2 regions of the Kitasatospora sp. McL0602 genome follow, and region 1 is predicted to be linked to the other one. Evidence: riboswitches for the same ligand, from Rfam matches in the RefSeq annotation. Region 1 holds a riboswitch; the other holds the start of a gene.
What was found. Region 1 has a riboswitch for glycine ahead of gcvT (glycine cleavage system aminomethyltransferase GcvT). Riboswitches for the same ligand answer to the same signal wherever they lie in the genome.
Positions count from the first base shown of each region.

Region 2: linked by a shared signal. The riboswitch ahead of gcvP (aminomethyl-transferring glycine dehydrogenase) and the one ahead of gcvT (glycine cleavage system aminomethyltransferase GcvT) in region 1 are both predicted to bind glycine.

Region 1 is NZ_CP197246.1:2,321,140-2,324,537, forward strand. It holds gene ACR68M_RS10465 (enhanced serine sensitivity protein SseB C-terminal domain-containing protein) at 1-315, opposite strand, end outside; gene ACR68M_RS10470 (enhanced serine sensitivity protein SseB) at 458-1,237, opposite strand; glycine riboswitch at 1,402-1,506, shown strand; gene gcvT (glycine cleavage system aminomethyltransferase GcvT) at 1,706-2,839, shown strand; gene gcvH (glycine cleavage system protein GcvH) at 2,947-3,324, shown strand.
Region 2 is NZ_CP197246.1:471,005-474,402, reverse strand. It holds gene ACR68M_RS02270 (MFS transporter) at 1-378, opposite strand, end outside; gene ACR68M_RS02265 (PRC and DUF2382 domain-containing protein) at 558-1,604, opposite strand; glycine riboswitch at 1,838-1,943, shown strand; glycine riboswitch at 1,944-2,080, shown strand; gene gcvP (aminomethyl-transferring glycine dehydrogenase) at 2,181-3,398, shown strand, end outside.

The DNA.
Region 1 (3,398 bases):
GTCGGCCCAGGGGATGCCGACACCGCCGCCCGGTGCGTGCGGATTCAGCCACAGGCCCCAGCGCGTCCGGTAGAGCGCGTTCGCGATCTCCGCCCCGGAGATCACCTCGTGCGCACGGCCCCAGCCACTGGCGGCCAGCTGCTCGGCGGAGGTCACGGCGGGGGCGTAGCCGTGCCCGCCGCTGTCCATGTTCCCGTACTGCGCGTCCGGGCTGCCGGGCTGCCCGTGCCAGAGCAGCATCCACACCTCACCCTCGGCGAGGGCCCGCAGCAGCTGTTCGTACGCCTCGTACTGCCCGGGGGCGACGTCGCGCATCGCGCGCTCCAACGTACTCACCTCGGACCCTCTTCCCTCACGTCATAAAGTTGCACTATCCAGGGGCGCGGGGAACTGCGCGAGGGCGGTAGGCACCGGACCGTACCTCCCGAGTCGCGCAGTTCCCCGCGCCCCTCGGGGCTCATGCCCGAGCGTAGAAGGGTCTCACCCTGGTGAGCAGCCACTCGACCACCGGGTCGGCGACCGCGTCGAGCAGCACCAGGTGGACGCCCCACGCGGGCGGCGCGGTTCCCAGGGCCCGGCCGAGCGCCTCGTTGACCTGCACCGGGTCGGCCTGCCAGGCGGCGTCGAACTGGACGCCCACGTACAGTGCCGGGGTCTCGCCCTCGACGCTGGCCAGTGCCCTACGGGCCGTCAGCACGCCGGGCAGCTGACTGAGTTCGGTGATCGCCGCGGCCAGGAAGGCGTACGGCTCCTCGTGCGGGGCGGGCTCGCGCAGGGCGACCCGGGCGCCGTCCGGCTGCTGCTGCCAGCGGTCGCCCTGCGGGCCGCGCCGCAGCTCGCCGACCCCCTCCGGCGGCACCGGGATGCCGACCGGCGCCTCGGGGTTGACGGCGATGCCGACCCCGAGCGGCAGCCCACGGGCGAACTCCCAGGCCGGGGCGATCGCGAACGGCACCCCGGGGGCGTGCCGCAGGAACTGCTCCTGCGAGGAGAAGACGGGTACGTACGGTGAGCCCGCGAGCTCGATCGTCGGCAGGTCCAGCGCCTGGCCCTGCGGGTCGGCCCCGGCGGGCAGCGGGATCCACACCTGGCTGCGCGCCAGCACCTCGATCACCCGGGGCGTCGCGCCCGGGTCGCCGAGGGCGGCGGTGAGCACCTGCTCCAGCTCGTTCGCGGGCCAACCGCTGCCCTCGGCCGCCCACCCCTGCGCCTGAGTCCCACCCGCCGGGTAGCCCATCCGCGTCCAGCACCGCCCCTCTGCCCGTAGCTCGGGGAGAGCCTATCGGTCCCCGCCGACACTGTGACCTGACAGCGGCGCCGGGCCCCTCTCCCCCGCGCGCCGCCCGGCATGCCATGATGGGCGCGTCCTCCCCGGGGGGCGTCAACTTAACAACGGCCGCTCGAACCCGTGCGGGAGAGTCCGGAGTGCCCCGACCAGGGCAGGGCCGGCGCCGAAGGAGCAAGTCCTCCCCGGAATCTCTCAGGCCCCCCTACCGCACGGGCGAGGCACATCTGGAAAGTGGAACACGGCCGCGCCGTGCGCCCACCCACGGTGCAAGCCGCCATCCTTGTTGTCTACGGCAAGGGGCGCGGTGAAGCTCTCAGGTTGCGACGACAGATGGGGAGACACCGCCCCCGTATGCCCGTACGCAGGTCCACGCTCTGCGTGCAGTCCCTGAGTGCCCAGCCAAGGAGCCAATCCGCCATGTCCTCCGACCAGGCCAGCCCCCGCCTCACCGCGCTCGACGCGCTGCACCGCACGCTCGGCGCCACCATGACCGACTTCGCGGGGTGGGACATGCCGCTGCGCTACGGCAGCGAGCGGGAGGAGCACCTCGCCGTCCGTACCAAGGCCGGGCTCTTCGACCTCTCGCACATGGGCGAGATCACCGTGACCGGCCCGCAGGCCGGCGAGCTGCTCGACCACGCGCTGGTCGGCTTCATCTCCGCGCTCGGCGAGCTGCGCGCCCGCTACACGATGATCTGCCGCGAGGACGGCGGCATCCTGGACGACCTGATCGTCTACCGCACCGGTGAGACCGAGTTCATGGTCGTCGCCAACGCCTCCAACGCCCAGGTCGTGCTGGACGCGCTGACCGAGCGCTCGGCCGGCTTCGACGCCGTCGTCCGCGACGACCGCGATGCGTACGCGCTGCTCGCCGTCCAGGGCCCGGAGGCGAACGGCATCCTCGCCTCGCAGACCGACGCCGACCTGCCCGGCCTGAAGTACTACGCGATCCTGCCCGCCGTCGTCGCCGGCAAGGACGTCCAGCTGGCCCGCACCGGCTACACCGGCGAGGACGGCTTCGAGATCTTCTGCGCCCCGGCCGACGCCGAGCACATCTGGAACGCGCTGACCGAGGCGGGCGCCGGTGTCGGCCTCGTCCCGTGCGGCCTCTCCTGCCGTGACACGCTGCGCCTGGAGGCGGGCATGCCGCTGTACGGGCACGAGCTGAACACCGACCTGACGCCGTTCGACGCCGGTCTGGGCCGGGTCGTCCGCTTCGACAAGACCACCAACAACGGCGAGTTCGTCGGCCGCAAGGCCCTGGAGGCCGCCGCCGCCCAGGCCGAGTCCAACCCGCCGCGCAAGCTGGTCGGCCTGGTCTCCGAGGGCAAGCGCGTCCCGCGCGCCGAGTACGGCGTCGTCAGCACCGACGGCACCCCGATCGGGCGGATCACCTCCGGCGCCCCCTCCCCCACCCTGGGCAAGCCGATCGCCATCGCGTACGTGGACGCGGCGCACGCCACCCCCGGCACCGCCGTCGCCGTGGACGTCCGTGGCAAGCACGAGCCGGTCGAGGTCGTCGCCCTCCCGTTCTACAAGCGCGCCAAGTAACTCCGCTTGTCGGACCACCTGACTCTCTGCCACCCGAACCCCCGGATGTCCGGTCCGTTCAGCGGACGGCTTCGCCCTACCCTCTTGCGATCCTGGAGAATGACGTCATGAGCAACCCCACACACCTGCAGTACAGCAAGGAGCACGAGTGGCTGACGGCCGTCGAGGGCGGTGTGTCGACCATCGGCATCACCAAGCACGCGGCCGACGCGCTCGGTGACATCGTCTACGTCCAGCTCCCGGCCGTCGGCGACGACGTCGTCGCGGGCGAGACCTGTGGCGAGCTGGAGTCGACCAAGTCGGTCAGCGACCTCTTCTCGCCGGTCACCGGCAAGGTCGTCGAGATCAACGACTCCGTCGTGGACGAGCCGGCCTCGGTGAACACTGACCCGTTCGGCGACGCCTGGCTGTTCAAGGTCGAGGTCACGTCCGTCCAGGACGAGCTGCTCTCCGCCGACGAGTACACCGCCTTCATCGGCGGCTGACTCAGCTCCCCCCAAGCGTGACGGGGGCGGCCGCAGCGCGGCGGCCGCCCCTCCCCTCGGTCCACTGCCCTCCC
Region 2 (3,398 bases), 1.9 Mb from region 1:
GGCCAGCGGCAGCACGCCACCGCCGGCGCCCTGGAGGACGCGGGCCACGATCAGCCAGGTGAAGGAGTGCGTGCCCACGGCGAGCGCGGAGCCGGCCACCAGGCCGGCCAGCGAGATCAGCAGCATGGGCTTGCGGCCGCGGAGGTCGCCGAAGCGCCCGAGCAGGGGGGTCAGCACGGCGGCGGAGAGCAGGTTGGCCGTCATCAGCCAGGTGATGTTGGAGCCGGTGACGTTCAGCTCCTTGGCCAGCGAGGGCAGGATCGGGACGACCGCGGTCTGCACCACGCTGAACGCCAGCATCGCCAGGATCAGTGCGGGGAGCACGCGGGCACTGCTCGGCTTGGTGGCCGTGGCGGTGGGCTGTGGTGCCTCACTCACGGGGCTTCCTCCGGTTCAAGCCGCCCGGCGCGGAAGCGCTTCGGACGAACGAAAGTCAACGAACTGAAGTAACCATGCCGTGAATACTTCAGTGTGTCAAATATCGATCGGTGAACCTTTGGAGAGGGCAGAGGCCCCGGCCCCGCCGAGGCGGGACCGGGGCCTCGGGAGCGCGCCGGTCAGGAGGGCAGCAGCGGCTCCGGCCGCCCGTCGGCAGCCGGTGCCGCCGCCTCCTCGCCCTCGGGCATCGGGCTGTCCTGGATGTCGACGTGCTCGCGCCGCAGCTCCTCGCGGATGACGTGGTCGTCGGTGTAACGCTCGACCACCAGGCGGACGCGCTCGATCGGCACCAGGTACTTGTGCACCACCGGGCGCTCCTCCTGGAGCGTGACCTCCTCCATCGCCTCCTCGATCTCCACCTGGGTCAGCGCGTCCCGTTCGCCGTCCGTGACGGGCACCCGCTCGACCCGGACGCGCTCGCGCACCACCGGCACGTGCCGCTCGACCGTCTCGCTGGTGACGTACTTGCGCAGCCGCGCGGTGTACGTCACCTGCCACTCGGTCGTGATGTCGAGCCGCTCCTCGCGGCAGGTGATCTCGATCGGCCCGCTCGGCGCGCTGGTCGCGGCAGTGGGCGCCGCCATCGGTGCGGCGGCCGCCGTCGGCGGGCGCTCGAGCGTGGGGGAGGTGGGGGAGTTGACGGGCCGCATCGCGGTGGGCGCGGGCTTGTCGTGGTCACGGACGGGAGCGGTGAACGCCATGGGGGTTGCCTCGGGCATCAGCGGAGCGGGTGTCTGGGTGGTGGTGGCGGGGGCGGGAGTGGAGACGGTGCCGAAGTCGTGGTCACCGTTCTTCACCGCCGCCGTGCCGTTGGCCGGTACGGGGGTCGGTACGGGCGCCGGCGCGGCCGCGCCGTTGGTCTCCAGCCCGTAGTAGCGGTAGAGCTGAAGCTCCTGGGCGGGGGAGAGGTGTTGGCCCACGCCGAAGTCCGGTGAGTCCTTGATCAGCGACTTGTCGTACGGGACCTTCAGCTCCGCGCCCGAGAACTCGCTGGTGGTCAGCGGGACGAAGGCGTCCCGGCCGAAGATCCCGGTCCGGACGGCGGCCCACTCGGGTTCGCCGGTCGCGTCGTCGAGATACACCTCGTCGACCGTGCCGATCTTGTCACCGTTCCGGTCGACCGCCTTGTGTCCGATCAGGTCTCGCGGATCGATATCGGTCTGCACGCTGTCCTCCAGTGCAAGTGCTCCCGTGAACTCGGTCGGTGGGCGGCCGGGGGAGCTGTCCGTCCGCCATCTCATACGAAAAGGCATCAAATGGACGCGGGCGAGCCGGGCGCCGCCGTCCGGGCGTCGGTTGGGCCGTCCGGGGTGCTCCGGAGAAGCTCCGTGGACGGAGCGACAGACCTGACCTGACCGGTGATCCAACCGGCTCGCGCTGGTACCCTGGGCGCGACCGCCGAGCCCGCTCGGGAGAGTCCCCACCCCTTGTGAACTGCGGGGAAGGGGCGCCGAAGGAGCAAACCCTCCCCGGAATCTCTCAGGCATCCGTACCGTGTGGGATAGGTCACTCTGGAAAGTAGGGCAGGACCGACGGCTAGGGAGCCGACGGCACCACCCTCACCGACGGTGCAAGCCGACGAGGTGCCCCCGGGCGTCGCGTGCGGGTGAAGCTCTCAGGTACCGATGACAGAGGGGGAGGCCTGTCGGTCGTACCCAGGGAGCCCCCGCTGTCCCACAGCGGCACAGGGCCCTCCGTGGTGCGTACCCCCGCCGGTCCGTGACCAGGAGGCCTCGACCCCCATGAACGCCCAGACCACCGGTCGCCACAGCGACGCGACGCTCACCCAGCTCGAGCAGGCCAGCCCGTTCGAGACGCGCCACATCGGCCCCGACGCGGCCGCGCAGGACAAGATGCTCGCCTTCGTCGGCTACGGCTCGCTCGACGAGCTGTCCGACACCGCCGTGCCCGAGGCCATCCGCAGCATCACGGCGCTCGACCTGCCCGCCGGGCGCAGCGAGGCCCAGGTGCTCGCCGAGCTGCGCGAGCTGGCCTCCCGCAACACGGTGCTGCAGCCGATGATCGGCCTCGGCTACTACGGGACCTTCACCCCGCCGGTCATCCTGCGCAACGTGCTGGAGAACCCGGCCTGGTACACCGCCTACACCCCGTACCAGCCGGAGATCTCGCAGGGCCGCCTGGAGGCGCTGCTCAACTTCCAGACCCTGGTCTCCGACCTCACCGGCCTGGCCACCTCCGGCTCCTCGCTGCTCGACGAGGGCACCGCCGCCGCCGAGGCGATGGCGCTGGCCCGCCGCGTCGGCAAGGTCAAGGACGGCGTCTTCCTGGTCGACGCCGACGCCCTGCCGCAGACCGTCGCGGTGATCAACACCCGCGCGGAGCCGACCGGTGTCGAGGTCGTCGTCGCCGACCTCTCCGCGGGCATCCCCGCCGAGATCGCCGAGCGCGGCGTCTTCGGCGTGCTGCTCCAGTACCCGGGTGCCTCCGGCGCCGTCCGCGACCTCGCCCCGGTGATCGAGCAGGCCCACGGCCTGGGCGCGATCGTCGCCGTCGCCGCCGACCTGCTGGCCCTCACCCTGCTGAAGTCGCCCGGCTCGCTCGGCGCCGACATCGCCTGCGGCACTTCGCAGCGCTTCGGTGTCCCGATGGGCTTCGGCGGCCCGCACGCCGGCTACCTGGCCGTCCGCGCCGAGTACGCCCGCAGCCTGCCCGGCCGCCTGGTCGGCGTCTCCGTCGACGCCGACGGCAACCGCGCCTACCGCCTGGCCCTGCAGACCCGCGAGCAGCACATCCGCCGCGAGAAGGCCACCTCCAACATCTGCACCGCCCAGGTGCTGCTGGCCGTGATGGCCTCGATGTACGCCGTCTACCACGGCCCCGACGGCCTGGCCGACATCGCCCGCCGCACCCACCGCTACGCCGCCGCGCTCGCCGCGGGCCTGCGCGCCGGCGGTGTCGAGCTGGTGCACGGCGAGTTCTTCGACACCGTCACCGCCCGC